3 regions of the Exiguobacterium sp. RIT452 genome follow, and region 2 is predicted to be linked to each of the others. Evidence: predicted binding sites of a transcription regulator. Region 2 holds the regulator's gene; each other region holds the start of a gene.

Region 1 (10,668 bases), 370 kb from region 2:
GCCTCGATGACACGTGTCTTCATTTCTTTGGCCGCCGCATTCGTAAATGTCGCAACGAGAATCCGGTCGGCTGTCAATGGATCCTCTTGATTGATGAGCCGTTGTGTCAGCCGCTCGACTAAAACGGCCGTTTTTCCCGAACCGGCTGCTGCCGAGACCAGAATATGTCCGCCTCTGGCATCGATGGCCTGTTGTTGTTCGTCTGTCCATTGCACACTCATTCTGTATCCTCCTTCAACCGTTCCAAGACTTCTTTTTCTGACATGGCGTCCAGTCGCCGGTAATCATTTCCGAGGGATTCATCAAATTGACAGACCGAACGATATTCACAAAACGTACAAGGGGTTCGTTCTTGATAATCAAACGGATCAATCGCAATATCTCCTTCATACATCGACTGACTGCTCGTTTTCAGTTCATCCCACGCATGATCCATCAAGGCGTTTAATTCGTCTTCCTTCACGACCCCTTTGGTATGCGATTTGTGCAGACCTGTTTTCGTGAACGTCACCTTGACGAGTGGCGATTTTTTCCGCTCATCGTAAGCTATCTGATCCATCGCCCGAAGCACTTCATCATTTTCGACGATGACGCCCTGCATTTGATATGATTCCAGCAACAAGCGGCTGCGTTCGATTTCGTCAGCTGATAAATCGCCGCGTAACATCGGATTCTTAACGTGGAAATACAAGGCTCCCGCCGGCTTTGCTTGCTGGTTGAAAAGTACTTCCGACTGCTCCACGACGGTCTTGAGATACAGCAGCATCTGAATCGCTAAACCGTAATAAATTTCAGCAAAATCCAGTTCTTTGGCACTCGATTTATAATCGACGATCCGGACATACAATTGATCACCAATCGTCGCTTGATCGACCCGGTCGATCCGCCCTGTGAATTCGATTTCCGTTCCGTCCGGTAAAGCAAACCGAAGCGGCGGGAACATCGCATTCCCAAAGCTGATTTCGAATAAATCCGGTTCAAAGTCCGATCGTTCTGCTTGTTTGACTAACATTTTGGCAGTCTGCTCGACGACATCCGTCAGCTTTTTCTTAATATATCCAAAACGGTTCGAACTCATCAAAATCGCATTTTGAATTTCCGGCGTCACCTTTTCGACGGCTTCCTTTGCCAGACGGCTGCACGACTGATCATCCAAATCCCGCCAGTGCTGACCGGACGACTTGATGTTAACGGAGAGATCATTGAGCGCACCGTGGAACAGATTGCCGATATCCGGCGCTTCGAATTTATATAATTTCCGTTCTTTCAGCCGTAATCCGTAACGCGCAAAATGTTTATACGAGCAGGCATTGTACGTCTCGAACCGTGAGACACTCGCTTTGATGTTGTCCCCATACAACGTACGGGCCAAGTCATCCGGTAAGGACTCCGCTTGATTTTGATAAAACAGCGCACTTGAGAACAAAGCCATTCGTTCCCGCCCCTGACCGTTTTCGAGCAACGTATTGTAGACATCAAACCATGATTGTTGGATTGGATACCGGCGTTGCAATCGCCGTAACTCGATTGCGGTCGCAGCAGCGGCACGATCCGGACTCGTCACGAACTGAAGTTGATCGTCCGGTGCATGATCGCCGGCCTCTGCAAAGGACGTTTTGACAGGACGATCCTGCAGCAATTGACGTTTGATTTGTTTGACGATTGAGGCGGGTTGCAAGGCCTTCCCGTCCTCGTCGACGAGCGCGTAGCTGATGTGGAGCGCTTCACTCGGTGCCGTCACTCCTTGATACAGGTAAAACAATTCGTCATCAAATACATCAAGTGATGCTTTGCCGACCGGAACACCATGATCATGTAAAAAGTCATGATCACTCTCTGATAACAGCTTCGACTGATCCTCGACAAACGGAATCAACCCATCGTTCGCTCCAAGCAGAAAGACGACTTTTATTTTCTGCAAGCGTCCCCGGACATAGTCGGTTGCAATCACCTGATCGAGGGACGGCGGAACAAGCGCAAAGCGGAGACTTTCAAGACCCGTTTCGACCATTTGGATAAACAGTTCCGTCGAAAGGGTTGTTTCCGGAGCTGCCGCTTCCAATTGTTCAAAGAGATGGAGGACTGCTTCATACACTTGATCATGTTCACGGGCATGACCCAACTGATTCGCATCGAGCGCTTCCTGTTTCCAAATCATCAACTGGTCCGTCAACTGATGTTCTTCTAAAAAACGGTACAAGGCACGTGTATATTCACTCATCGTCCGCGAGGCCTTAAACCGTTTTTCGAGCGGTTCAATCGCATCGACGAGAAACTGACGCCATTCGTTCAACGCATTCTCTTCTTTTAATTCCTCATCAGTCAGACTGACTTCGTCTGCCAGACGACGTTTCAGTTGCCATGGCTTTTTCCACATGGAACCTTTGATCCCCCGCTCCAAGACAAACGTCTCCAAACGATCAAGCGCCAAGCGCGAATCATCTGCCGGCAATGGAATCAATTCTGTTTTCAGTAATCGGAAAACCGATTCTTCCCGGTAACCCGTCAGAATGATTTCGAGGACGGCATGCAACAACTCCACGATTGGATGATGGACCATCGGTTCCCGTTGATCCAAAAAATAAGGAATATCATACAGCTGGAAAGCACGTTCCAAATGATCGGCATACGGCTCGAGGTGACGGACAAGAAACGCAACTTCATTGAAACGGTATCCTTCGTTCCGGACAAGCTGAATGACTTTTCTGACGGCCGCTTCCGTTTCGACTTGCCGATTGACCGCTGCCGTAACCGTCACCCCGTCCACTTCATGATCGACGGCCGGATAACCCGGTGCCAGTAACGCTTGCTCAAGTATCTGTAATCCGCTGCTTTTAAATTTTACGGGTTGCTGGTAATGAATGGATTCATGGTCGATTTGACGCTCTTTCATCTGTTCCAGTAATTGCATGTAACACCGTTGCGATACACCAAATTCCGATTGTTTGGCATGAGGATCCTCAGTGTCTAACGTAAAACTGATATGCATGTCTTGCGTCAATTCCATCAAACGAAGCAACACTTGTTGTTCCTGCAAAGAAAATTCATAAAATCCATCAACATAAACACATGCCTGTCCCAGATTGGCTTGCGGCAACAACTCAATAAGGGTTGTAAAGTAGTCATCCGCATGCAGGGCTTTGTCTTCAATCCGCTCTGTAAACCGTTCATAAATCAACGCCAAGTCATTCAGCTTCGGTGAACGTTCAGGCGATACTTCACTGATTTGACGTAACATATCCGGATCCACCAACGACCGTTTGAACGAGGCAATCAATTCATCCAATCCCTTATAAAAACCGGGCATATTTTTCGTCCGTTTAAAGATTTTCAAATTTTCTTCCGTTTCCTCCACTACTTGCCGCAACAACAGTTGCGTACCGGTTTCATCCAAAAAGGGAATCGCTTGATTGCCGTGGTCACGGATGATGTGGAACGCAAATCGCCGCAAACTCATGACTTCCATTCGCACAAGACCGGATAAGCGCGGATCAATCGCAATCCGTCGTTCCATTTCAAATGACATTTGATCCGGAACGATGAAAAAGATGGGCGGGCCTAACGGTTGTTCCGTCAATTGATCGACAACACGCTCAATCAGCTTTGTGGTTTTACCTGTACCGGCACGACCTAGATGCATATAATTCATATTCAACCTCCTCTAGTTGTTTTCATATGTACATTATCGCATAAATGCGAACAAACGTCCGGTGATGTCGTAAGTTTTTTCCATTCAATTTTGGGACAAGATATGAATCGGGTACCGGATCCGTAGTTGCAAAAAAGGGGTAAAGACTGGCATAATGATATGTCGCAAGATGATTCAAACCGTATGTACAGAAAGAGGGACATCGATGCTCTACGAAGAACTCGGAAAACGTCAAGCAATTGAACAACTGGTTAAACGATTTTATGAACAGGTTTACGCGGATGAACTTCTTCTCCCTTTATTCCCGACTGACCGTCAGCGGGTTGAACAAGCACAAATCGTTTTTTTAATCCAGCTGACAGGTGGACCCAAACAATATGAGCAGTATGATGAGCGCATGAACCTTGCGATGATCCATCGTCTTTTGCCGATCGAGCAAGCGCATGCTGAACGTTGGATTGAACTGATGACACTCGCGGTTGCTGAGACCATTTCGAATCCGGAGGCTGCTGCCCGCTTAATCGAACGATTACGAATCGGTGCGCTGAATGTTCTCCGGATTTGCGACGCGCACCGAGGCGGCTAAGGGATTTTTCTTTCTCATCCGTACATTTCAATGTAAAATAAAAAGTGGAGGCGATAACTATGACTGAAGAACAAGATCAAAAGAGTGAATTGGTAAAGAATGCACTCGAACAAGCTGAAGCTGCAAAAACGACAGATGAAACCGTCGAAGAAGAAAAGTCGGATGAACAAAAACGACTGGAACACATACGAGCCCTTGTCACACTAGAGCGTGGTTCTGATTATTATCGCGTCGTATTCTACGATGATCATAAGCATTTGATTTTCAAGGAACTGGATTATGACCGCGTAGAATTTGTTGGTCGATTCTATAATGACAGCTTCGATCCGACGAATCAAAAAGAGTTAGAAGAGATTTCTGAAAAAGCACTTTCAACGTCGATTCGTAAACGATTCCTGTAAAAAATTGCGTCTCGAAACGTTTTCTCATTGAAAAAGCCGTTCTCCCACAATCAGTTGATGGGGAGCACGGCTTTTTTTATCGGTTCGATTACGATTGCTGTTCGGGACGTTCAGCTGCATGTCGTTTTTTCCGACGAAGTACATATGCTAATACCCCGCCTGCGACAGCAAGTCCAGTCGCTGCCAAGACCGGCAGGAACACTTTTTTCGAAGTCAATTTTTGTTTGACCTGTTCAAGGCGTGATTCTGTCACTTCTTTTTGCGCAACAGAAGTCCGGCGGTTGATTGTCATATGTTTTGCTGCATCTGTTACGACGATTCGTTTCGTCACCCAACGGCGATTTCCCGCTTCGTCCACAATCAGTTGACGTGCCCGTTTGACACCTTTGACCCGCTTACCTGGCGTATTTTCCGGACGGACGATACGCGAACTGATAAAACGACGTCCTCCGTTTACACCAAATCCCGGTTGTAGTTTTCTTCGGTTTAACCATTCATATGATTCATTCATTGTGTAGCGATCGTTTGATCGCTTCACCTCCCCTTCGATTCTCTCTCTTATGCACTCATGGATTAATTCGCTTTATTTGCTAAAGATTCCTGTTAAGATGTTCCACTTATCGTGGTTTATTAAACGTCATCGGTCGTTCTTCTTGAAATCTCCGTTGCATTTCATATGCAAGTTCTAGCGTTTTGATTCGTTGCCGTTCAATGCTGTACGCCGAAACCTCCGTGTCAATTCGTTGTCCGGTCTGAAACTCGACTTGAACCGTTTTCCCTTTTTTCTGGACGGCCTTCATCTGCTTGAAATTAATCCAGATACACTCTGCCTTTTCCTTGGCTGTTGTCGGAAAGAAAATCGTCTGTGCCTTCCAGTCAATCAAGACCGGTGTTTTCCGATTCGGTCCCAGTACGTGGCGGGCCGCCTCAATTCGTCCGCGCATCGATGAACCAAAATACAGACAAGATTCTTCGATGAACTTGATTGGGTGTCCATCTAATACCACTTCAGATTGTTCTTGAATAAGTAAGGTTTGCGGTTCCCCGTACGGACCATATCGGGGAATAAGTGCTAACGTTTTTTCCGTAATTTTATGTGGCATTTTGATTTCTCCCTTCTTGTATTAATTTGGTTATATCAGATTACGAAGAATCCGGCTGAGCATCGCCATTATTTCCCGAAATAAAAAACGAGATATGACTATCTCGTTTTTTAAGATCTTATTTTTTTGGTGGTGCTTGATCTCGGAAGTGACGTGGGAAATTAAATTTCACACAGACTTTATCCTTTTCATTTCCCGCCGTCTGGTTTTCGATCGTCACCGTTCCTTCATGACGTTCTACAATCCGCTTGACGATATATAATCCAAGACCAAACTTCCCTTCCTTACCACGCGAAAATTGGTGGAACAGGGGGGATGAAGCATCAAGCGGCGGACCATCATTCTCAATCTCGATTGTTGCTGCCTCCGCTGTTCCGGACAGGCGGATCGCAATCGTCGTTTCGGCGTAACGGATTGCATTGTCCAGCACGTTTTCCAGAGCTACACGTAATTGTTCGCCTTCACCTAACACGATTCCAGCCTCACCGGAAATTTTCCAGGTCAATGCTTTTGTTCCGACAAACCGTTTTTGCAACAAATGCACCATCCGGTCCAGATCCACATGATCCCATTTCGAACGATCAAGCTCAAAATAGTCCAGTTTCGTCACATACAACAATGCAGCTACCTTTTTCTCCAACCGTTCGGCTTCCTCTTCAATGACGGAAACCGATCCCGTCAAGTCACCGTCGGGATAAATACCGTCTGAAATCGACTGGGCATAACTTCGAATGACCATGATCGGTGTTTTTAGATCGTGAGAAATATTTTGCAGCAGGGATTTTTGGGCTTTATCCTGCTTTTCCAAATCCATTCGCATCGCATTGACGGAACGAGCCAAACGGCCAATTTCGTCCCCACGATCAAGAGGAAGCGGTGTATCCCACTGCTGAGCAGCGATTTTTCCGACAGCCCCTTCAATTTCAATCAACGGTTGTGTCAATCGACGTGCCAACCAAAATGCGATGAACAATGTCAAGATACTGACGATCGCCACAACCCAGCCAATTTTTGAGAATAATTGCGAAATCAATTCTTGACGATAGGCATCCCAGACGTATGAGACACGGTAGTACGTTTCACCTTTAATCTCCATCTTCAAGATGCTGTAGTAAACATCTTCCTTGTCGAGACGTGTCGTATATTTTTCCATCTCATCTTCTTGCGCAATGGCATCCCGATACATTTGATTGACCAACTGTTGGGGCGCACCGCCATAATACAGCTTACCGTTTTTTGATAATAACAAGACGTTAACCGATCGTGACTCTTGTTTTCGTCGATCGAATTCAATCGGATTTTCTTGGAGCATCTCAATGACGGATGCATCTTCCGAGAAAAACACTTCACTGTTTTCGAGTGTCGCATACACCTGTTCGTCGATGAAGTTACCGATCGACGAGCGCATGACGACCAAGATCACAATCGAGAGCGTGGCAATGACTAATAAAAACATCGCCCAGATTTGAAAACCTAGACTCCGGTTTTTCATGCAGCCACCAGACGATATCCGATACCATATATCGTCTCGAGTTCAAGTTTTGAGAGCTTTTTTCGGACACGGCGTACAAGATCGTCGACGACGCGATCAGATCCAAAGTAATCGTCTCCCCAGACACTGACCAGAATTTGTTCACGCGACATCGGTGTCCCGATTTGTGTCGCGAATAAAATCAATAAGTCGTATTCTTTTGAGGTCAAATCAATCTCTTGACCATTCTCTTCAATCACACGTTTTTCCGGATAGATCATATAATCCCCATAACGAATGACACCGGTTTTCGGTGCGGCGTAGGCGCGTGCCAAAATCTTCTTCACACGAATGACCAGTTCGCGCGGCAGAAACGGCTTGGCGATGTAATCGTCCGATCCCATCTCCAGCCCAATGATCTTGTCGATGTCTTCATCACGGGCCGAGATGAAGATGACCGGTGTCGTCTCATCATGTGCTTTAATCCGTTTGATCAATTGAAAACCGTCCAAATCCGGCAACATGATGTCGAGTATCCATAAATCAGGTTTTTCAATGATGGCAGATGCCGCAGCTTCTCCTGATGTAAACGATTTAACTTGCCAACCTTCCTGTTCCAAATACTTGACTAAGACACGGTTCAAGTTCACTTCATCATCGACTAAATAAATCGTATGCATCATCATCACTCCTGCTTAAGTTCTTTTTTTTAGTGTAACAAAGGATTTCCGCAGAATTATGGGAGAATTAAAAAAATGTACAAAAAAACGCTCTCTTTCATAGAAAAGAGAGGCGCACGGAACAAAACAATTATTTTACAAGGCGCAACGATGGATACGTCGCACGTTCTACATGTGTTTTCACATTCCCCGATACATGACGACGTTCCGTTTTCACTACGTGTGTTAGGAACGTTACACCGCCACCAAGTAAGACTGTTACGCCTGTCATTAAAATAATCTCCATTGTTTTCGCCACCCTTTTCCATCGCAATTGATAATCAGTATCATCCTCAATACGACTATAGCATGGTTGATAGAAAATGAGAAGCGTTCTCAGAGATTTAATCATTCAAAAATTTCTGTTGTTCCACTTCATGCCGTTTTCGAATGATGTCACGCCATTTGAATTCACCCTGTTCCAATCCGTTGATTAAAATTTCAGCGGTCCCGACATTCGTCGCAAGCGGCAGATCATAGACGTCACACAACCGAATCAAAGCAGACACATCCGGTTCATGCGGTTGAGCGGTCAACGGGTCGCGTAAAAAAATCACGATGTCGATTTCACCCCGAGCAACCATCGCGCCAATTTCTTGATCGCCGCCGAGTGGACCTGATTTACAGCGATGAACAGTTAACGCCGTCGCCTCCATGATGCGTTGTCCCGTCGTCCCGGTGGCATACAACGTGTTTTTCGAAAAATACGTTTCATATGCCCGGGTGAACATCATCATCTCATCCTTTTTTTCGTCATGTGCAATCAAAGCAATATTCATTTGAATCCTCCCCCTCTCTCTTTAATATGCACACAAAAAGAACTTCAGAAACATGAAGTTCTTTTTGTGTAGGGCATCAGGAATTTGTCGGTTGCTTTTTCAATACGGTCCGTAAAATCTTCCCCGTCGTATTTCGCGGCAGCTGATCAATGAATTCAATCCGTGTCGGACATTTGTATTTTGCGAGCGATACCGCGCAAAAATCAAGGATTTCCTTGTCTGTCAACGGCTCACGCACGACGACGAACGCTTTGACCGCCTCCCCCATCTCTTCGTCCGGTACGCCGATTACGGCTGCTTCGACGACAGCAGGATGTTGGTACAGCACCTCTTCGACTTCACGCGGGTAAACATTGTATCCGCCGACGATGATCATGTCTTTTTTCCGGTCGACGATATAGAAATATCCGTCTTCATCACGTCGCGCTAAATCCCCTGTATACAACCAGCCTTCTTTTAACGTCGCTTGTGTTTCTTCCGGCATCTTATAATACCCTGTCATGACGTTTGGTCCACGCACGATCAATTCGCCGACCTGACCAACCGGTACGTCCTGACCCAATTCATCGACGACCTTATTTTCGACATCGATGATTGACGGACCAATCGATCCCGGTTTTTGGATCCCGTTCAATGGATTAAAACACGTCACCGGCGACGCTTCCGATAGTCCATATCCTTCGAGAATATGACAATTAAACGTTTGATCAAACGCTTGCAGTAACGGAACCGGTAAACTTGCGCCACCGGAAACAAACAACCGTGTCGTCGCAAAATGATCGGCGTATGCCGGATGTGCTTTCACCGTTTGTAACAAGAAGTTGTACATCGTCGGTACACCGGCAAAAATCGTGACCCGTTCTTTTTTCGCCAGTTCAAAGGTCTCCTGTGGTGAAAAACGGGAGGCGATGACGATTGTTGCGCCATGTGCAAGCGATGCATTGACGACGACTGTCAAACAAAAGACATGGAACATCGGCAAGACAGCTAATGTCCGGTCCTCTTCCGAGACATTTAAGTATTCCCCGATGGAACGTGCATTTGATGTCAGATTACGATGTGACAACATCGCACCTTTTGGTTTCCCGGTCGTTCCACTCGTGTACAAAATAACTGCGGTTTCATCCAGTTCATAGGTCACGTCTTGAATCGGGTGATCGATCTCAAGCCAGTTTTCAAGTGTCGTGAAACGAACGTTTCCGAGCTGTTCGTCCGGACCGATTTGACCGTTAAACGGCACAGAGACGACAACAGCAAGATGCGGTAAGTGCACTAAACGCTCTTTGGCCGCCTCGACAAGTGGTGCAATCCCCAAAATCCCTTTGACATCCCCGTTCATCAAGATATAACCGAGTTCATCCGGCGTATAGGTCGGATTGATCGGGATAGCGATTGCCCCTTGCTTCATGACGGCATAGTAACCGATTAAAAAAGCTGGACTGTTCCCGAGAATAAGAGCCACGTGATCCCCTTTACGAATGCCGTGTGCCTCAAGTGCTCCGGCTGCCCGGTGAAACTTTTCAACAAATTCGCGATAACTGACTGCGGTCTCTTCGAATACATACGCAATGCTATCCGGACGTTGCCGTGCTGTTTCTTCCACCGAATGAATCAATCCCATCATAACTAGTTTCCCCTTTCGAATGAATAACCATTCATTTTTAGCACAAAAAAAATCCATACATGACGTGTCCGCCTGTATGGATAGTGTAGCATTTTATGGAAACGTTTTCACGTTCTTTCTTTTTTAGCCGTTGACGATGACGCCACCGTTTAGATGGAGAACTTGTCCCGTCATATAGCTGGAATCGTTACACGCCAAGAACACATAAGCAGAAGCCATTTCGGCCGGCTGTCCCGGGCGGTCCATTGGCGTGTTCTTACCAAACGTCTTCACAGACTCATCCGGGAACGTATCCGTGATCAACGGTGTCCAAATCGGACCCGGTGCGACAGCATT
Region 2 (10,668 bases):
TCTGATGGCGAACTATATAAACTCCTGAAAAATGAATTGAAGGAAGCAGGACGACATGGAAAAACGTCACTCATCCAAGGTGAGCTCGGACGGTTTTTCAAGTAAGCACCTGTTGCCATATAAAAAAGAGCCGGAGAGGGGATTTGTCACATGACACGTCGCAACATTACACGAGAAGACATTATGAAAATCGCTAAAGCTGAGGATGTACGTTTTATTCGTTTACAGTTCACAGATATCCTCGGTACGATCAAGAACGTTGAAATTCCAGTCAGCCAATTGGAAAAAGCACTTGATAACAAAATGATGTTCGATGGTTCATCAATCGAAGGATTCGTTCGCATTGAAGAATCAGATATGTATCTCTTCCCAGACCTCAACACATGGGTCGTATTCCCATGGACAGAAGACGGAACGGGTAAAGTTGCACGTCTCATCTGTGACATTTACAATCCAGATGGCACACCGTTTGCTGGAGATCCACGTGGTCAACTCAAACGGGTACTTAAAGAAATGGAAGAGCTTGGTTTCTCTTCATTCAACGTTGGTCCTGAGCCGGAATTCTTCTTGTTCAAGAAGGATGCGAACGGTCGTCCGACACTTGAGTTAAATGACCAAGGTGGCTACTTCGACCTCGCACCAGTCGACCTCGGCGAAAACTGCCGTAAAGAAATCGTCATCGAGCTTGAGAACATGGGCTTTGAAATCGAAGCATCTCACCATGAAGTCGCACCAGGACAACATGAAATCGACTTCAAATATGCAGATGCCATCACGACTGCGGATAACATCCAAACGTTTAAACTCGTCGTCAAAACGATTGCGGCGAAACATAATCTTCACGCAACATTCATGCCGAAACCACTTTACGGTGTCAACGGTTCAGGGATGCACGCCAACATGTCTCTCTTTAAAGGCAACGAAAACGTCTTCTTCGATGAAGAGAACAGCAACATGCAACTGTCTGACGATGCTCGTGCGTTCACGGCCGGTATCTTGAAGCACGCACGTGCCTTCACAGCAGTCTGTAACCCGACAGTCAACTCGTACAAACGACTTGTTCCAGGTTATGAAGCACCTTGCTACGTCGCATGGTCAGCCCGTAACCGTTCACCACTCGTCCGTGTACCGGCAGCACGTGGTCTCTCGACGCGGATTGAAGTCCGTTCAGTTGACCCGGCAGCAAACCCGTACTTGGCACTTGCGACATTGCTCGCTTCAGGTCTTGACGGTATCAAAAACAATCTAAAAGCACCGGAACCAATCGACCGCAACATCTACGTCATGGACAAACCGGAACGTGTCGCAAACGGCATTGACGATCTTCCGTCAACGCTCAGCCACGCGCTTGAAGTCTTAAAAGCAGATGACGTCGTCATGCACGCACTTGGCGATCACATCGCAGAGCACTTCGTCGAATTAAAAGAAATCGAATGGGATATGTTCCGGACGCAAGTCACGGAATGGGAACGCGATCAGTACATGGTCTTGTTCTAATCTCTTGAAACGTCCGAACTCGGTTCGGGCGTTTTTTTGTAGAGGAAATCTGGTCCTGGACAGCGAATTCTGTACCAAGGAGGCGTTTTAAATGAAAAAGGCGTATGAAGGAAAAGAAATCACGGTCTATTTTGATGCTGAAGTCTGTATCCATTCCGGTCACTGCGTGAAGAATCTGCCGACCGTCTTTGATGTCAAAAAACGTCCGTGGATTGAAGCGGACGGGGCGCCGGTCGAAGACGTCATGCGGGTCGTCGACGGATGTCCGAGTGGCGCCTTATCTTACGAACGGAGGGAAGCTTAATGGAATTAAAACGAGGAGACCAAAAGATTGAAGCCTATCTCGACAATCAAGCTGTCGGAGAGATCACATACAGTGATACGAAAGGCGGTAAATGGATCATTGACCACACGTATGTTGATCCGAAGCACCGGAACCAACAGATCGGGGAACAACTGGTCAAAGCGATTGTCGAGTGGGCGCGCGAAGAAAACGTCAAGCTGTTGCCGCTTTGTCCATTTGCAAAAAAGGAGTTTGAGCAGACACCCGATTATGCGGATGTATCGGCTTAAAAAGGAAATCAATACGAGTGTTCAATTATAACAAGACGAGGGCAGTGGGGTTACATCCACTGCCCTCATCTTGTTTAAAAAGTATTGTTCGCTTCTACTCCTACAGGAAAAAGCGGATCAGCGCCATCGACAGGACGCCGGTGATGACCGTGAAGGAAAGACTTTTGCTGGTCAGTGCGACAAGGACTGTCGGTACAGATGCTGCGAGATGGAGAGAAGACAGCGTGGGATAATCATCGCTTTGAGCAAGCAGCAGGTTCTGAAAAAACAAAGCACTGAGCAGGCAAATCGGGATGAACGACAACCACTCGGTCAACAGGCGGGGCAACGTCAATCCATGCATCAGCAGAAACGGCAAAATCCGTGGAATCAATGTGACAAGACCACAGGCAGCGAACAGGATTAAAAGCTCTAAGCGGATTTCCATCGTGAGATCACTACTCCTATGCTGGCGGCTACCATCGTCGCAAACAAAACAGCGAGTTCCGGTGAGAGGTAGCGCATCGATATGTACAACAACAAGAAAACGAGTACCAGTAAAATTCCGTTCAAGGCAACACGTGACCGTTCACTTTCAAGCTGCAGGTACAACAAGCCGATGAACATCGCCGTCAAGGCAAAGTCCAGTCCGAACCGTTCCGGATCCGGAAACCAACTGCCGACGAGTGCACCGAGGACGGTCGAGGCAATCCAACTGAAGTAGGCGGTCAGATTCAACCCATGCATGAATTTAGCATCAATCTGTTGTTTCAAAGAAGTATTCATGGCGACGGCAAACGATTCATCGGTCAGCAGGGCGCCGATTCCGAACTGGTCGAACCGGTTCCGGCTTGCGACGCGTGGAGCAAGTGTCATGCTCATCAGAAGATGCCGGGAATTGACGATAAAGGTGGTTAAGATAATAGCGGAAAAAGGACTGTTTAACAGCAGTAGGCTCGTAATGATGAACTGAGCGGCGCCGGCATAAATCAGGATGGACATCAATCCGATTTCAAGCGGACTGAGTCCGGCGGCGCGTCCGACGATACCGGCGGAAAAACCGATCCCAAGGTAACCGAGAACGGTCGGAAGACAGGCTTTGACACCTGCTTGAAACGAGCTGGTCATATGGCAGGACTCCTCTCGATCTAGTGTGTTATCAGCATAGCATTCCGAAAACTGATTGGAAATGAAGTGGTCAATATTTTCATATGTTTCCTTGACATAAGTCGCCTCCATTGGTGGTAAAGAGTAAGTGGTACGGCAAAAATTCGTTAGACGAAGGAGCGTTCAAGATGGATAAATTAATGCAAGATGCGAATCGGTTTGTCTCGGATATGGTCGATGGTCTCGTTTTAGCACATCCCGATCTTTATGCAAAAGTCGACGGAGTCAATGTCATCAAACGGAAAGAACAATTAAACGGAAAAGTGACCCTTGTATCCGGTGGCGGAAGTGGTCATGAACCGGCCCATGCCGGATTTATCGGTGACGGGATGCTGGCAGCAGCCGTTTGCGGCGAAGTCTTCACTTCCCCGACACCAGATATGGTCCTAGAAGGAATCAAGGCAGCAGACGGTGGAAAAGGGGTTCTGCTCGTCGTCAAAAACTACTCTGGTGATGTGATGAACTTTGATATGGCGAAAGAGTTGGCAGAACTCGAAGACATCGAGGTCGAGACGGTCATTGTCAACGATGATATCGCCATCAAAAAAGAAGAGGACCGCCGAGGTGTCGCCGGGACGATTTTTGTTCATAAGATTGCCGGAGCAGCGGCGGCAGAAGGCAAGTCACTGGCGGAAGTCAAAGCGGTCGCGGAAAAAGTCATTGCCGGCGTTCGCTCAATCGGAATGGCTTTGTCACCTTGTTATATGCCGGAGAGCGGAAAACCAGGCTTTGATCTTCATGAAGACGAGATGGAAATCGGAATCGGGATTCACGGGGAAAAAGGACTCGAACGTAAACCGATTGCCTCCGTCGAAGCGATTGTGACGGAATTACTGGATCGACTGACAGCGGAAGTATCGGATAAAAAAGTCGCGGTGATGGTGAACGGAATGGGTGGAACGCCGGTTTCGGAACTGTATATCACGTACAAGTATGTCGCCGAGCAACTACAGGCAAAAGGGTATGACATCGTCCGACCATTCGTCGGCAACTATATGACATCGCTTGAAATGCATGGTTTCTCGATCACTTTGCTTCCGGTGGACGACGAACTGGTCGGCTACTTGGACGCTAAAACAAACGCGATTGGATTCTAACTAGAAGAGGTGCAGACAGATGAAGTTATCAACGGAAACATTTCGGGAGGCATTGCTTGAAGCTGCAAAACAAATGGAGCAGCATAAAGACGAATTAACGGATCTGGATCGGGAAATCGGTGACGGAGACCACGGTATCAATATGTCCCGCGGCTTCCAAGCGGTTCAGAAGGAACTCGAAGCGCAGACAGAATATGAAGACCTCGGCGCGTTATCCAAACAAGTCGGGATGACGTTGATCAAGACGGTCGGAGGCGCTTCCGGACCGCTCTATGGGACGGCGTTCGTCAAGTTTGCCGGCGCCTTCAAAGGAAAAACCGAAGCGGAAGGCGATGAGTTGGCAGCTGCTTTTAAGGAAGCGACGGACGGGATAAAGATGCGCGGAAAATCGGAGTTCGGACAAAAAACGATGGTCGATATCTGGACGCCGTTTTATGAAGCGCTTGAGCAACAAACCGATTTAAATCAAGCACTGGATCAAGCGTTGGCAGATACGAAAGAACGGGTCGCAACAAAAGGACGGGCGTCTTACTTTGGCGAGGCGACGGTTGGCGTTCAAGATCCCGGCTCGCTGTCTAGTGCCTTGTTGTTACGTGCGATTGTGGAGGTGCTTCGATGATTAACTTGATTTTGGTTTCCCACAGTGAGAAGTTAGCTGCTGGTCTGAAAGAATTATTGGCTGAGATGGCACCGGATACGCCAGTGTTACTCGCAGCAGGACTTGCAGACGGTAGTATCGGAACCGATGCATCACGGATCGAAGAAACGATGAACGAACTGACCGATGACGGATTGATTTTAACGGATATCGGTTCAGCGACGATGAACGCAGAACTTGCGCTCGAGTTATACAGTGGAGACCGGAGTGTGCAGTTCGTCGAGGCTCCGCTTGTCGAGGGTGCTTTTTTAGCAGCAGTCTTAAGCGGACAATCCAAGTCGCTAGATGAAATCGTCACCGGCGTGAAGTCTGAGTTTGGATGAACATCTCTTAGAGAAGACCAAAACAAGCGTGCTCCAGAACGACGGAGCACGCTTGTTTCATGGAGTATAAAAAAACTGACGTTCCGCTGGGGAACGTCAGGTACAACAAGTTACGCATTAACTTCTGTTTTGCTTGGTTTAAACGCCATCGTCGCTTCAACCGCTTTTTGCCAACCGGCATAACGCTTTTCACGATCGTTTTCTTCCATCTCTGGTTTGAACTGACGGTTGAGTTTCCATTGCTTTTTGATTTCCGCTTTATCTTTCCAGTAACCAACGGCTAAGCCGGCAAGGTAAGCAGCACCGAGGGCAGTCGTTTCGTTGATTTCTGGACGATCCACCGGTACACCCAGGATATCTGACTGGAACTGCATCAAGAAGTCATTTGAAACCGCACCACCATCAACACGTAATGTTTTCAGTTCGATGCCTGAATCTTTTTCCATCGCTGTCAAGACATCACGTGTCTGATAAGCAAGTGACTCCAGTGTCGCGCGGACAAAATGTTCTTTATCCGTACCGCGCGTTAAGCCGAAGATGGCTCCGCGAACGTCGCTATCCCAGTAAGGGGCACCGAGTCCGACGAAGGCAGGGACGACATAAACACCTTCTGTTGAATCAACTTTTAACGCATAGCCTTCTGAATCCTTCGCGTTTTTCAACATCCGTAAGCCGTCGCGCAGCCACTGAATCGCTGATCCGGCAACGAAGATTGAACCTTCGAGTGCATATTCGACTTTACCGTCAACACCCCAAGCGATTGTCGTCAGTAGACCGTGGTCAGAAGAAACAGCCTTTTCACCGGTGTTCATCAGCATGAAGCAACCTGTGCCGTACGTGTTTTTTCCTTCACCCGGTTCGAAACATGTTTGACCGAAGAGGGCAGCTTGTTGGTCACCGGCAATACCAGCGATCGGAACTTCAAAACCGAAGAAGTGATACGGAACCGTATTGTCATACACTTCACTCGATTGACGCACTTCCGGCAACATCGATTTTGGAACCGTCAGGATTTCAAGTAATTCGTCATCCCATTTTTGTTCGTAAATGTTATACATCAATGTTCGTGACGCATTCGTGTAGTCCGTGATATGCGTTTTGCCGCCGGACAATTTCCAGACGAGCCACGTATCGATTGTACCGAAGAGCAGTTCTCCGTTTTCCGCTTGTTCCCGTGCGCCTTCGACATTATCAAGAATCCATTTGACTTTTGTTCCCGAGAAGTACGCATCGATCAATAAACCTGTTTTATCGCGGAATTTCTGGTTGAGACCTTGTGCATTCAACTCGTCACAGATACCGGATGTTTGACGGGATTGCCAAACGAGCGCGTGATAAACCGGTTTACCTGTTTCTTTGTTCCAGACGACCGTCGTTTCACGTTGGTTCGTGATGCCGATACTTGCGATTTGACTAGGCTTAATATCAGCCGATCCGAGGGCATCTGCCATGACTGCAAGAATCGAACCCCAGATTTCATTGGCATCATGCTCTACCCAGCCTGGTTGCGGGAAGTATTGTTTGAACTCCCGTTGTGCCGAGTTGACGATTTGACCATCGTGATCAAAGATGATGGCACGTGAGCTGGTCGTTCCTTGGTCGAGTGCTAAGATATACTTGTTTTCCATTGTAAAATCCCCCTTGAGATATAGGTGTCAACACAAGAATCAGTTTTGCAGCAATTGGTAAAGCAGGACGGCAATTCCACCGCCGACGATTGGACCGACGATTGGAATCCACGAATAGCTCCAATCAGATGAACCTTTTCCTTTAATCGGCAAGATGGCGTGGGCAATCCGCGGACCAAGGTCACGGGCCGGGTTGATGGCATACCCTGTTGTACCACCAAGCGAGAGACCGATGACGACGACAAGAAGACCAACGATAAGTGGTTTCAGTCCGTCACCGAACGTCGTCAGACCAAATGACAGAATTCCGAATACCAAGACGAACGTACCGATGATTTCCGAAATCAAGTTTGAAGGCGTGTGACGAATCGCAGGTCCGGTTGCAAACACACCTAATTTTGCTGCTTGATCATCAGTCGCTTCAAAATGTTTCATATAATGAAGCCAAACAAGTACGGCACCGATGAATGCTCCGATTAATTGACCAGCGATGTAGATAGGTACATCAGCCCACGGCAAATCGGAATTCATGGCAAGCGCCAATGTCAACGCAGGATTCAGGTGTGCGCCACTGGCGGCAGCAATATAGGCTGCAGTCATGACGGCGAGACCCCAAGCAAATGTGATGACGATCCAGCCGCTGTTCTCAGATTTCGTCTTTTTCAAGACAACCCCTGCAACGACCCCATCCCCGAGCAAGATCAGAATCATGGTTCCAATCAGCTCACTAGTAAAGTTACTCATGCAAAAACCCTCCCTTTGGATTAAAGCAAATATTGGCCTTTCTATTTAAAACTACTCCGAAATGAGAACGTTTTCAATACAATTAATTGAAATACTCGAATGAAATTTCCTTAATTTATGTTTAAAAATTTGAAAAGTGGATACAAAAACACCTTTTGTTCATTTTGTAAGGAACAAAAGGTGTTAGCGGCGTTTTTTTCGTTTCTTTTTTGTTCTAAACAAACTGCTCGAATGATCGAGAACGATATGGATCGTACTGGCGACCATAATCCCGATGACAAAAGCAGGCATGGATTCAAACCAGAGATCGACCGTACTTGGATCGATGATCTCGACGTAAAGGGCCAGAAACAAAAGGGGAATCAAAAAGGCTGCGCTGTACAGCAGGCGAATGATATCACCAATGATCAAGCCGTGGGACCAGATGGATCGGTGCGGCATGATTTTGACGTAAGGCATCCAGAGTACCCGGAATGGTCCGAGCCGGTAGTAAGGTTCCGACTTCAAATCGAGGTCGGGGGAGAGCCAAAGGGTGCCGACGGCGAGTCCGATTGCGGTCGGCAACCAATCCGTCTGCTGTGTTGCGACCGAATACGCAACATAACTCGTCAAGGCAACGGAATTAACCGTATCATGAACATTTCCAGAAGGCATAAAAAAAGACCAGCTGAGCTGGTCCCTCGCTTAGTGGATCGTCCGATATACGCCGATGACCTTGCCGAGAATCGAGACATTGTCGAAATACATCGGGTCCATCGAATCGTTTTCGGGTTGAAGACGTACTTGTTGATCTTCTAAGAAGAACCGTTTTACTGTCGCTTCGCTATCTTCGGTCATAGCAACGACGATTTCACCGTTTTCTGCTGTGTTTTGTTGCCGTACGATGACACGATCACCGTCAAGAATTCCTGCATTGATCATCGATTCACCATCGATCGTCAACATGAAGACGTTTTCGTTTCCAACGTAATGAGCCGGAAGCGGGAAATGTTCTTCGATGTTTTCAATCGCCGTGATTGGAAAACCAGCCGTTACTTTCCCCATGACAGGGATGTGCACGATTGCTTCGTGATCATCTTCAGGTTTATCAAGCAATATCTCAATCGCACGTGGTTTTGTCGGGTCACGGCGAATCAGTCCGCGTTTTTCTAGACGATCCAAATGACCGTGTACCGTTGAGCTTGAAGCAAGACCAACAGCTTCGCCGATTTCACGAACTGAAGGTGGATACCCTTTCAGTTTCACTTGAGCGACGATATAGTCAAGAATTTCTTGTTGTCGTTTTGACATTTTCCGCATATGAATTGCCACCTCTTTTCGGAATGGTTTTTTTGAAGGTTATAGGAATACATGTTTCTAAATTCACTATAACATAGAACAAATGAGCGTACAAACAATTGTTCGACATTTTGTGTTGACCGAACACTGGTTCTTGGTTTATGATGAGTTATGCGAACAATTGTTCCGAGAACATCTATTCTAAATCATTTCAAATTGGAGGGATTCATCATGATGCATACGATCCGTACCCATGCCTTTTCCATTGTCTTTTATACGCTTAGCCTTGCTTTCATTCTTTTCCTCTTAACGCCCCGACCGGATGAAAAGGTCGAACAACTCCTGACGGCTTCTGTTACGGTCGATCAAAATGCGACAGTCGAACAAGTCGCTGAAGTCTACAATGACGGTTCGATGACCGATCAAGAATACGTCGAATGGTTGATTGAGAACAATGAACTGAAGACGACTCATGTCATTTCGAAAAACAAAATCGTTGTACCAATCGCGCAACAATGACAAACTGTAAAAGTTGTCAATGAACGAACAGGGGTGTGAAGTACGATGAAAGTAGTAATCTACTGTCGCGTCTCGACGGAAAAAGAAGCACAGGATAGCTCGCTTGAGCGGCAAAGATCAGAACTGTCGGGACTCGCTGTAACAAAAGGGTTTGAAATCGTGGATATCATCACGGAAAAGGAAAGTGGTTATGATGTCGATCGGGAGGGCATGTTGTCCGTCCTCGATTACGTCACACGTCAGGCAGTGGATGCCGTCCTTGTGACGGATGATACCCGTATCGGGCGTGGAAATGCCAAAATCGCGATTTTACACACGTTTCAAAAACATCAGGTCCAACTGATGACGATGGAATCAGACGGCGAATATAAATTGGCTGATGCCGAGGCGATGGTCCTTGAAATCGTCTCGCTCGTCGAGGAGTACCAGCGGAAATTGCATAATGCAAAAATTGCCCGCGGTATGCGACGTGCAGTTGAAAATGGTTTCCGTCCCGAACAGAACCTTAACCGGCAAGGTGAGAATGCAGGTCGGAGCCGAAAAGAAGTCCCGATTGAAGAAATCGTCCGATTACGTGACTTGGGTCTGACATTTGCTGATATCGCCGTTACCTTAAGAGGGATGGGACACGATATTTCAAAGGCGACCGTCAACCGTCGTTATCTCGAATATAAGGAAGTCATCAATACGTATGAAACATGAAGCAGGTGGGTGTGCGAGAAGCGCGCCACACTTGCTTTTTCTGTTCGTGTCTTTTAAAGTAAGGTTACTATTGAAAGCTCGATGTCGAGTCAACAGAAAGAGGGATATCATGTTATCACAAGAACAACTAGACCGGATTAATGAATTAGCCAATAAATCAAAAGTCGAGCCGTTGACGGATGCGGAAACAGCGGAACAAAAAGAATTAAGAACAGCGTATTTGGAAGCCTTCCGCGGTTCATTCAAAAATCAGATGATGGGAATCAAAATCGTCGATGAAGAAGGAACGGACGTTACACCGGAAAAATTAAAGCAAGCGCAGGAAGAAGAACGCAACAAACAATAACCGGAAAAGCTATGTCACTCAATGGATGAGTGGGGTAGCTTTTTTTGATGAAAAGTTCGTAATGTGTATCACAAAAGTGTTAAGAAAACGGCAATAGAGAGCGCATTCATTTCAATGTGACATACTATTTAGAAAAGTTGTATCACATTTCCGGGTG
Region 3 (10,668 bases), on a different contig from region 2:
AAATAAGAGACGTCATGGACGATATACCACCAGTTCGTCGTATATAACAGAGCCGCCACGTTGTCCTGGCGAAGCGAATGCAACAAGTCCCGTTCAAACAACGTGACATAACTGAGGACCAGAACAAGCAGGACGAACAGAGGCGGGAACAACCGGCGGAACCGGTGCACCCAAAACCGTTTTAAGTCGATGCGACCGGTCTGTTGCCACTCACTGAGCAACAAGCCGGTAATCAAGTAACCCGACAGGACAAAAAACACATCCACGCCGAGAAACCCGCCGGTCAGCATCGGTACCGACAGATGGTACAAAATGACAGCGATGACAGCAAACGCACGCAGACCATCGAGTCCGGGCATATATGTGGTCGAACGGTTGAATGATTTCATAAGTAAGGAGCTCCTTCATGGCTGTTCCTAAAGAATGACATTCTCTAGTGTATCGAATTCCATTTCCGAAGGAGTGTCGAACCAGTAACAACCAAAAAGGATGAACTCAATTTTTTTGAGTTCATCCTGTATCGTCATCCCTCTTTATAAGCATCCGGCAAGACAATCGAGACGATAAACCGGTTTTGTTCCGACGTTAATTGCATCGTCCCGTTGTGCCGGGCAACGATTTGTTCGATGATCGACAGACCGATGCCGGATCCGCCATTGGATCGTGACATGTCGGACGTGACGAAAGGAGTTGCCAGTTCCGTGAGTTGATGCGGCGTCAAGGTCTCCGCGATGGCATTGGAGCAACGGAAGGTCAAGTGACCGCTTTCTTGGAGCACTTCGAACGACAAATCACCTGTTCCGTGAAGCGTCGCATTGCGCACAAGATTTTCAATCAAGCGTCGCAACAGGTTGGGATCAGCCTGAACAGTCAGATGAGCCGGTCCCGTGTACTGATAGGTCGTTTCCGGGTGTTGTTCAGCGACCTGATGCAGGAGCGTCACGAAATCCAGGGACGTCATGTGCACCGGATAATCTTTATTCGACAATTTTGCGAGCATGAACAGCTCCTCAATTCGTGAGGCGAGCGTCTCCGATTGCCGGCTGACGATTGCCAGCACATCGGTCCGTTCCTGATCGGATAATGTCGTGTGATGTTCAGACAACCACTGAACGAATCCTTGAATCGATGTCAGGGGGGTGCGTAGATCGTGCGACAGACTGGTGATCAAGCGGAGTTGTTCCGTAAAACGTTCCTGCTCGTTTCGTCGGAGGACATCGAGTTCGTCGCCGACCCGTTCAATCGAATGGGCAAAGGCTTTGAACTCACGCGGTCCTTTGACCGGACGAAGCGGGCTGACGGCGTGGTCCGGTTCGACGAGCCGTTCGAGCCGCGTCTCGAGTTGGCGGAACAGACCGGCGATCCAGCGGGTCATGCCAAATAAAAATAAGATGAACAAGGCCAATTGTAAAAAGAAAAACGCTGTTGAATTACCGACTTGGTATTGATTCAGGCGGGGCGTGACCGTTTCGATGGAAAGAAAATAACCGGGTGCACCTTCACCGAGGTTAATCGCCTGCATATGATGCAGCGTCCGCACGTCCGATTCGTCAGAGGGATCCCGTTCACCCGGCGTTTGCGCGGCTAATAAGCGACTTGGGGTCATCGTCCGCGGAAAGTCGGGTGAGGCGTCGACCCGCGTCCCGTTGGACCGATAGACGGCCCACTCGTAATCACCGTTCGGAGTCTGACCGGATTCGTACCGTTTGATATCGCGCTCGACCCGCTGCGTAATGTCCTGTTCCGTCGGATAATAATAACGGGGGACGTTTTTTGTTCCGAGCGGGAGTTGGCTCGCAATCAACCAGGCCAATGCCGTACTCAGAAACGCTGCGGCCAACAACAGGACCGTCATCCAGGAAGTCAGTTTGAAGCGGAAACGTCTCATGGCTCGACCTTGTAGCCGACGCCCCAAACGGTTTGGAGGTGACGCGGCTCTTTCGGAACGTCCTCGATTTTTTCCCGTAACTTATGAATCAGGACCATGACGGCATTGGTCGCGGAACCGAGCGCTTCCTCCTGCCAAATCCGTTCGTACAATTCATCGGCTGAAAAAACGCGGCGCGGATGATTCAGTAAAAGCGCCAGGCAGTCAAACTCCCGGCGTGTCAAGGCTAAGGGAGTCGTTTCTTTTAAGATGACCCGCTCTTCCTGACGTAAGGTGAAGGGACCGACTTGCAGGCTGCTTGCCGATAGCGGGACTTGATACTGGGCGACCCGGCGGAGCATCGCTTTGATCCGGGCGATGACTTCGAGCGGATTAAACGGTTTCCCGATGTAGTCATCGGCACCGAACGTCAACCCTTGGATTTTATCGAGATCCTCCTGTTTTGCAGTCAGCATCAGGACCGGGAAGGTATAGTTCGCTTGCCGGATGGCTTGGACGGTTGAAAAGCCGTCCCGGACCGGCATCATGACATCAAGGACCATCAGATCGATCGGCTGTTGCTGAACAAGTGCAAGGGCCTCTTCGCCGTTGGCGGCTTCAAGAATCAAATAATTTTCGTTTTGGAGATACAGTCGCAACAATTGCCGGATATCGGCTTCATCATCGACGATTAAGATTGTGGGCACGGGAGATCCTCCTTTTGGACACCTTCGAAGACGTAGGCGGGCGGCATGTTTTGCAGTGTGTAAGAATAACTGTGCTCAAAGAAATACCGGCGGAATGTCTTGAAATGGAGTTTGGTATATTGAAAGGCGATGAAATGACCGCCTGGTTGCAACAGGGTCTGGAAGGTTTCGAGCAAGTCATGGCGTAACGGAAGCGGGAACGAAGCGAATGGTAAGCCGCTGACCAGGACACCGGCCTGATGATGCCAGTCTTCCGGACAGTTTTGAATGTCGCCGATGAACAGTTCGACGTTCGTCTCATCAGCTAACAGCTTCGCCAAGGCTTCTTGAAACACCGGATTTTGTTCACAGATCAATAAAGTCGTTTCCGGGTGTCGCGCGCGCAATAAGGCTTGGGTAATCGCCCCGTCACCGGCACCGACTTCGACGATGACGGCTGGCCGGTCAGCGACCGCCCGCTGCGCCATCATGTTCGCTAACCGGGAACTGCTTGGGGCAATCGCGCCGATTGTTTTCGGGGATTGGATGGCTTCTTTCAAAAAATCAAACATGCGAAACCTACTTTCTTCTTGAGTATACCATCGATGATACAGGGCATATCTTTCACAAACAGGAGAGTTTTCTTAAGTTTGTCTTAAGAAAAGATCCATGCCTGATTTTCGGCGACATGCAGGAGGGTAAACTCGGTATACTGAGGAAAAGAAGGGGAGGGCATGAGATGAATAACTTACCGGAAACGGATTATTATGCAGCACTCGTCCGCCGAGACAGCTCGTACGAAGGGACGTTTTTTGTCGGAGTCAAGACGACGGGAATCTTTTGCCGGCCGACCTGTCCGGCGCGGAAGCCGAAGCAGGAGAACTGTGAATTTTTTGAGACGGCAAAAGAGGCGTTACTTGCCTCCTACCGTCCGTGTTTACGCTGTAAACCACTGGCCTATCCCGGTGACAGTGAGGTCATCAGCCGCTTGGTTGCCGCCGTCGAAGCGAGTCCCGAGAAACGGTTCAAAGACGCCGACTTCCGGGAACTGGGGCTCGATGCCTCGACCGCCCGGCGGCAGTTCAAAAAACGGTTCGGGATGACGTTCGTCGAATACGCCCGGTCCCGGCGAATGGGCCTTGCGATGAAAGAAATCCGGAAGGGGCAACCGGTCATCGAGGCGCAACTGGCAAGCGGCTATGAATCGAGCAGTGGTTTTCGCGATGCATTTGCCCGCATCATGGGCGAGACACCGAAACGATGGGACGGAACATACCTGCAAGCGAAGTGGCTCGATACGCCGCTCGGACCGATGTTGGCGATTGCCGACGAACAAGGACTGCACTTACTCGAGTTTGTTGATCGTCGCGGACTCGAACGGGAAGTGGAACGGTTGCGGCTCGCAGCCCGCGCCGTCATCATTCCCGGTGAGACACCGGTGTTTGAGCAGGTGACAGCTGCACTGGACGCGTACTTTGCGGGAACGCTTGACCGGTTCGAGGTGCCGCTCGTCCTGTACGGGACGCCGTTCCAGAGACAGGTCTGGGAACAGTTGCAACAAATTCCGGCGGGGAAGACGATTTCCTATCAGGAACTCGCTGTCCGCGTCGGCAATCCGGCAGCCGTCCGTGCTGTCGCCCGGGCAAACGGCGCCAATCAATTGGCATTGATCATTCCGTGTCACCGGGTCATCCGCTTGACGGGCGATCTCGGCGGATATGCCGGTGGCTTGGCACGAAAAGCGGCCTTATTAAAATTAGAACGGACGAAGAGAGGATTGAATCACATATGAGTTTGATTAAAGATGTGTTTACACCAGACTGGTTGCACCGATTAGGGGAGGCGGTGCAGGCACCGGACTTTAGAGACATCGTGCAACAAGGGGACTGGGAAGAGCTGGCGTTTAAGCAACGGGTCCGCCGGATTGCGACTGAACTTAACCGTTATTTGCCGGCTGATTTTGAGCAAGCGGCGACGCATCTAGAAACGATCGCTCCGGAGTTTCCGGGACTGCCGGGCATCGTTTTTCCGGACTACATCGAAGTTTATGCGCCGAGTGATGCCTGGGACCGGGCAATGGTAGCACTGGAAAGGTTGACCCGGCACTCGACGTCGGAGTTTGCGGTCCGGCGGTTTCTGCTCGAAGATCAAGACCGGTTTTTAGAACTCGCGGTCCGGTGGAGTCAGTCGAGTGACGAGCACGTCCGGCGCTTGGCGTCAGAAGGAACCCGTCCGCGCCTGCCGTGGGGGCAACGGATACCGGCGTTGATTGCCGATCCGCGTCCGGTCCTGCCGATTTTAGATGACTTGTTGCAGGACGAGGCGCTTTACGTCCGCAAAAGTGTCGCCAATCATTTAAACGATATCGCGAAGACCCATCCGGAACTCGTCATCGAACGCTTGGAACAGCTCGGGAACCATCCGCATACGGACTGGATTTTACGGCATGCTTCACGGACACTCCTGAAACAGGGACATCCGGACGTCTTGAAGGCGTTTGGTCTCGTCACGCGGGGGACGGTGACGGTCGACGAACTGACGGTGACACCCGCGTTGCCGATTGGCGGGGAACTGACGTTTACCTTTGCCCTTGCGACAACCGAACCGCAAGTCCTGCGAATTGAATATGCGATCGACTATGTCAAAAAGCGGGGGACAAGTCAAAAGGTCTTCCGGATCAGTGAACGGCAAGTGATTGGACGGGAGACGTTTACGAAACGGCAGTCGTTCCGGAACTTGACGACACGCGTCCATTATCCGGGTACACATCAGCTGACGATTCTGATTAACGGTAAAGCCTACGCGACGGCAGCTTTTGACGTAGAGGAGGAAACAGAATGAACGGTCGCCATCCGGACTTTACGACGTCCCGCCTGCACATTGAAGCAGCAGATACGACGGACGGTTGTATCTGGACACTGCAGACACGGGAGAGACAACAGATTGCGACGATTCAGTTCAGCGGTCAGCAACTCAGTTATGACGCAATTGATCCGACCGACCGGGCGGGCTACATCGAAGAAGCGTTGACGGTCATCGTCGCGTATCTCGCCCGGACGTTGTTATTGCCGTTTGTGATCGGACGGGACGGAGAAGCAGCGGTTTGGCTCCGAAATGGCTTTCGTGCGGACGGACCGGTCTTTCGGCGTGACTTGATGCATTGAATGATAAAAAAAGAATCGTCTTTCCTCCGCTCGCTTTTCTCAGGCGGAACGCAAGCCGCGGTCGTCCGAGGACGACCGGGTCTCGCCTGTTCCTGACGGAAGCACGCTTCCTTTTCCTGTAGAAGTCGAGTGGAGTCGACGATTTTTTTGGATAGGCAAAAATAAAACCGTTTCCTCAGAAAACGTGCTTCTGAAGAGACGGTTTTTCGTGTCCGGATTACGGTTCTGAGATGCCGTTTGCGAGCAACAATAAAAAGGTGATGACGGATAATGACAGTAAAAAAGCGATGTTTGCGAAGACACTGAACCATTTGACGTAGTTATTTGTCGACCGGAGACCAAGCACCAGCGAAACGATATACCCGAGTCCGACCAAGATGTTGAGACCAATCGGCACCCACAGGCTGAGATTCGGGAAAAACCGTCCGCTCAGCAAATAGGACGTCAACATGTTAAACAGCAACAAACCGAGCGTCAAGAACACCGGAAAATACGTCTGCTTGGATTGGTTCATCGTTCGACCAGATTCGTTGACCAGTTAAAGTGTCGACAAATCGTCTCGGCACTTTCGCCGGCCGAACGTCTGTCGGTATCAAGACGGAGATAGTTGGGATACGACAGTTCTCCCGGAAGCGAATGCGTCCGGTACTGTTCGGCGGTTTCAAGCAAGTTGGCTTCCGACGCAGCGATGTCCCGTTTCGTGAACTTATGGAGTAAACGGTTCTCGGTCTGGTTTCGGGCCAGACGGGTGGACAGTTCGGCTTCCAGTTCAACGATGAAGACTTCGGCACCGGCTTCTTCAAACAGTTGAACGGTCTCTTCGATGAATTCGATGCCGCCGTCTTCGACGCCAAACAAGCATAAAAACGTAAAAATGACCCCTTCGAGATCACTGACCGCCATTTCCTTGAACATTTCCCGCCGGATCAAGTCCTTCAGTTTATGATGCGCCGGTTTCGTGAAATCAAAATACGGATGCAACAAGTCGATCGTCTGATGGTTGTGGAATAATTTCATGCCCGTTTTTTGTTCGAGTTCCTGACCAATCGTCATTTTGCCGACCGCTTGCGGACCAAGTAACATAACAAACTTCATCCTGACACCTCTTCCTTTTTTTGTTAATACTAGCACAGAAAAACAGAGTGTTCCTATTAGAACGTTTGTTCGTTAAATGGTATAATGGCAGTAGGAAATGTTGTCGTTTTAGGACCGAATGGAGGTCATTGATTATATGGAATATTGGAAGGCAGTACAGGGCTATGCAGGCATGTATCAAGTCTCAACATCAGGGAACGTCCGGTCGCTCGACCGGACCATCGAGACGAGTCGTGGTGTTAAACAACGACGGCAAGGTGTCGTGTTGCGCCCGCGAATCAATCAAGAAGGTTACCGGAAAGTGACGTTGTACAAACAAGGACGCGGGGAACGGTTTTATATCGCCGAGCTTGTCGCCAAAGCGTTTCTCGATTCCGAGGCCACGCACGACCGGATTATCCGGGCGGACGGTGATCGTGTAAACGATCAAATCGACAATCTGACCGTCAGACCGTCGACGAGTCAAGCGTACGCGTCGCTCCTCGACGAGTTCGACCTGTTATTGACGCAACATATCGAATTGTCGCCGCAGCAGATCCGGGACATTCGGCGTCGGTATCAAACCGGACTTTCGATTCGCCGGTTGGCGTTGACCTATCAGGTGACGGAAAACCGGATTCGCAACATCATCGACAAAAAGGAAGCCCGGTATATTAGTTAAAAGATAAACAGACCCCGTGCCTCAAGCACAGGGTCCGTTTATCAAAAGTGGGAGATGAATCGCCAGCCTGCCTTTCGGGTATATTCTCTTTGAAGGAGGTGAAAAATGGTGTTGAAGCACAAGGCCTACAAATTCAGAATCTACCCCACAAAAGAGCAGGAAATCCTGATTGCGAAGACGATTGGGTGTTCGCGCTTCATCTTCAACCACTTCTTAGCGAAGTGGGATGAAATGTACAAGACCACTGGAAGAGGTCTGTCCTACGGTTCTTGTTCCAAAGAAATTCCTATGTTGAAGCAGGAGTTCGACTGGTTGAAGGAAGTCGATAGCACATCTGTTCAGATCAGCGTCAAGCATCTTGCTGATGCGTTTGACCGCTTCTTCAAGAAGCAGAACGAACGCCCTCGTTTCAAGTCCAAGCGCAATCCCGTCCAGTCATACAAGACCAACATCCAAGGTAAAAACCAGCTTCCTGAAGTCTCGATTGAATGCAACAAGCTCAAACTGCCAAAACTGAAATGGGTACGTTTCGCCCATTCGAAACAGGTCACAGGCCGTATCTTGAACGCCACGATCCGACGCAATACTTCAGGAAAATACTTCGTCTCCCTGCTCGTCGAGCAGGAAATCCACGAACTGCCGAAGACCGGTTCATCTGTCGGTGTCGACGTCGGACTCAAGAACTTCGCCATCCTGTCGGACGGAACGATGTACAAGAACGACTGTTACTTCCGAACACTTGAGAAGAAACTGGCGCGCGAACAGCGTAAGCTCTCCCGCCGTCAACGCATCGCTCTGAACAAGAAAGTGAAGCTTTCCGAGTCGAAGAACTATCAGAAGCAAAAGCGGAAGGTTGCGCGTATCCACGAGAAGATTGTCAACAAGCGCACTGACTTCCTGCACAAGGTATCGACCGAGATCGTCCAAAACCACGATGTCATCGGGATTGAGACCTTGCAGGTGAAGAACATGCAGAAGAATCGTAAGTTGAGCAAGGCCATCTCTGACGTCAGCTGGTCGGAGTTCTTCCGTATGCTGGAATACAAGGCAGAATGGTACGGGAAGACCGTCGTGAAAGTCGGCAAGACCTTTGCTTCCAGTCAACTGTGCTCCAGTTGCGGACATCAACACAAAGACGTGAAACATCTCGGCTTGCGTGAATGGACATGCCCGAGTTGCGGCATCCATCACGACCGGGATGTGAACGCAGGACTGAATCTCAAACAAGAAGCCGAACGTATCTTAGCTTCTTCAACCGTCGGGACGACGGGGTTAGCCTGATCAGGTTTCGACCGTTAGGTCGGATAACTCAGGAATCCTTCACCTCTAAGTGAAGCGTAGGTGGAGGTAGTTCAACGCCTCCATGCTTCCTATCGGGAAGTGGGAGGGCAGATTTTATGAAGGACATGTAGCGTTCTTGTAAAGGTTCAGCCCACAAAAAAAGGACATCCGAGGATGTCCGCTGTCAGCCGGCATGCGGCAGGTAAGTCGAGACGAAACTGGTCGTCATTTGGAGCAGCTGTTGTGTTTCTTCTTTTGGTTCGGATGTGACGTAAATAATCAGGGCAGCGGCGACGGCAACAAAGATGATGATGACGAGAACAACAAAAAACGGCATCTTACTTTTCTTTTTTTCCTCTTTCATGTCCATTGTAATAATCCCCCTTATCCAAAATAAGCAAAGCCTGTATGGAATGTTTCCCTCGTTGCAAAAATGGAAACCTTTGGTCTGCTTGAAAAAGGACTGAAATCAACCGATAGAGAACTATACAAAGTATGAAGTTTGTCAGTCGAAGGGGTGTCAGGGTGCCATGTTGAGTCAGTTTAATCAGTTTCTGTTGAATTTTTCATTGTTGATTACATCCCTCTTGTTTGCGTTTTTACCGCTTCGGCATACGGAACGGATTTCAGCGGATTCTCCTATTCGAACTCGCTTAGTGGTAGGACTAATTGCCGGTCTGATCGGCGGATTGCTTGTCTTGAACAGTATCACCTATGACGGGGCGAAAATTGATTTACGGCTCGTCGCGCTCGTGACGGCTTATTATTATGGCGGCTGGGTCAGTGGTGGGATTACGATGACGGCGATCATCGGAGCACGTTTTCTGGTTACGCCGCCCGGGGTCTATGAAGGGTTGATTCTTGCCACATTGATTTGTTTGGCATTGCTTGTCACGGCAAGTATTTACCGTCGATTTGCAGCCCAAACCTTCAAGGATTATTTGGTTCTCCTTGGAGTCGGGATCGGGTATAGTCTACCGGCCTTATATTTGTTGACGGATACATTTATGCGCTTTTTGGAGATGGCATTTGTCTATATTATTTTTAATTTGTTTGGCGGCTACGTCACGTACCGCTTCCTGCAGGAGTTACGCAAACACTTCCAGTTCGTCCAGACGCAACAGGAACTGGCGTTGACCGACGGACTGACGAATCTCGCCAATCGGCGAAAGCTCGACGAGACGTTGGCGCATTACGACCAACACGGCTATGCGTTCTCCGTCCTGATCGTCGACATTGATTTCTTCAAATCGGTCAATGATACATACGGCCATGACGGCGGCGACGTCGTCTTACGTCAACTGAGTCATCTGTTGCAACACTGTAGTCCCGACGAAGCCGTTGTGGGACGTTATGGCGGGGAAGAGTTTGTTGTCTTGCTGCCGGACATGCCGCTTAAAGAAGCCGTCCGCCTCGGGGAAACGATTCGCTTGGCCTGCGCCGATCAACATTTTGTCTTCAGCACGTATCCGGCATTCCATGTCACGTTATCGATCGGGGCGGCCTCGTCGGATCAAGGTGAGACATCGTTTGAAGTCGTCCAAAAGGCCGATCAGTCCCTTTATCAAGCGAAACAGACGGGACGGAACAAGGTCGTCGGTTACAGCGAAGAATAATCCAACACCAACAGGCGGGCTCCTCGGAGTCCGCCTGTTTCATGCTGCACGTAAAACTATTCGCCGACCATCCCGTCATGGTCATTGTCCCGCATATGGGGATAGAGCCAATGGTCATCCGCGATCGGCATAGCGAAACCGGCGTCCTTCGCCTCTTGGATCGTGACTTGTCCGTTGCCGTCAGTGTCGACGGTTGAGACATCACCCGTGTCTGGAGCAGGTGCCGTTTCAACAGCAGCTTCTGCTGTCTTGTCCTCGTCTTCTGTCAAACCGAGTGCCGCATTGACTTCATCCGGAT

The links. The regulator LexA, encoded in region 2, represses DNA repair genes until DNA is damaged. The targets are predictions, from matches to a motif close to CGAACATATGTTCG.
Region 1: addB (helicase-exonuclease AddAB subunit AddB) is a predicted target of LexA. The motif match lies at 3,697-3,710, and genes of this name have one in related genera.
Region 3: D3D03_RS14235 (NUMOD4 domain-containing protein) is a predicted target of LexA. The motif match lies at 6,871-6,884, and genes of this name have one in related genera.

Annotation. Positions count from the first base shown of each region.
Region 1 covers NZ_QXJB01000001.1:58,206-68,873, reverse strand. The annotation lists gene addA (helicase-exonuclease AddAB subunit AddA) at 1-221, opposite strand, end outside; gene addB (helicase-exonuclease AddAB subunit AddB) at 218-3,649, opposite strand; gene D3D03_RS00395 (truncated hemoglobin) at 3,855-4,235, shown strand; gene D3D03_RS00390 (hypothetical protein) at 4,295-4,636, shown strand; gene D3D03_RS00385 (hypothetical protein) at 4,725-5,147, opposite strand; gene D3D03_RS00380 (competence protein ComK) at 5,254-5,739, opposite strand; gene D3D03_RS00375 (sensor histidine kinase) at 5,858-7,231, opposite strand; gene D3D03_RS00370 (response regulator transcription factor) at 7,228-7,893, opposite strand; gene D3D03_RS16745 (hypothetical protein) at 8,021-8,176, opposite strand; gene D3D03_RS00365 (methylglyoxal synthase) at 8,274-8,708, opposite strand; gene D3D03_RS00360 (fatty acid--CoA ligase family protein) at 8,785-10,329, opposite strand; gene D3D03_RS00355 (SDR family oxidoreductase) at 10,456-10,668, opposite strand, start outside.
Region 2 covers NZ_QXJB01000001.1:428,983-439,650, forward strand. The annotation lists gene D3D03_RS02145 (MerR family transcriptional regulator) at 1-105, shown strand, start outside; gene glnA (type I glutamate--ammonia ligase) at 151-1,497, shown strand; gene D3D03_RS02155 ((4Fe-4S)-binding protein) at 1,589-1,801, shown strand; gene D3D03_RS02160 (GNAT family N-acetyltransferase) at 1,801-2,070, shown strand; gene D3D03_RS02165 (AzlD domain-containing protein) at 2,171-2,497, opposite strand; gene D3D03_RS02170 (AzlC family ABC transporter permease) at 2,482-3,177, opposite strand; gene dhaK (dihydroxyacetone kinase subunit DhaK) at 3,345-4,313, shown strand; gene dhaL (dihydroxyacetone kinase subunit DhaL) at 4,333-4,932, shown strand; gene dhaM (dihydroxyacetone kinase phosphoryl donor subunit DhaM) at 4,929-5,294, shown strand; gene glpK (glycerol kinase GlpK) at 5,405-6,922, opposite strand; gene D3D03_RS02195 (MIP/aquaporin family protein) at 6,962-7,666, opposite strand; gene D3D03_RS02200 (metal-binding protein) at 7,850-8,320, opposite strand; gene lexA (transcriptional repressor LexA) at 8,351-8,965, opposite strand; gene yneA (cell division suppressor protein YneA) at 9,176-9,463, shown strand; gene D3D03_RS02215 (YneB family resolvase-like protein) at 9,509-10,165, shown strand; gene D3D03_RS02220 (DUF896 domain-containing protein) at 10,275-10,511, shown strand.
Region 3 covers NZ_QXJB01000007.1:149,092-159,759, reverse strand. The annotation lists gene D3D03_RS14280 (acyltransferase family protein) at 1-389, opposite strand, end outside; gene D3D03_RS14275 (sensor histidine kinase) at 524-1,888, opposite strand; gene D3D03_RS14270 (response regulator transcription factor) at 1,885-2,574, opposite strand; gene D3D03_RS14265 (class I SAM-dependent methyltransferase) at 2,559-3,125, opposite strand; gene D3D03_RS14260 (bifunctional transcriptional activator/DNA repair enzyme AdaA) at 3,293-4,345, shown strand; gene D3D03_RS14255 (DNA alkylation repair protein) at 4,342-5,394, shown strand; gene D3D03_RS14250 (hypothetical protein) at 5,391-5,717, shown strand; gene D3D03_RS14245 (hypothetical protein) at 5,935-6,231, opposite strand; gene D3D03_RS14240 (DEAD/DEAH box helicase family protein) at 6,228-6,812, opposite strand; gene D3D03_RS14235 (NUMOD4 domain-containing protein) at 6,949-7,473, shown strand; gene tnpB (IS200/IS605 family element RNA-guided endonuclease TnpB) at 7,582-8,754, shown strand; gene D3D03_RS14225 (hypothetical protein) at 8,939-9,124, opposite strand; gene D3D03_RS14220 (GGDEF domain-containing protein) at 9,285-10,370, shown strand; gene D3D03_RS14215 (DNA/RNA non-specific endonuclease) at 10,427-10,668, opposite strand, start outside.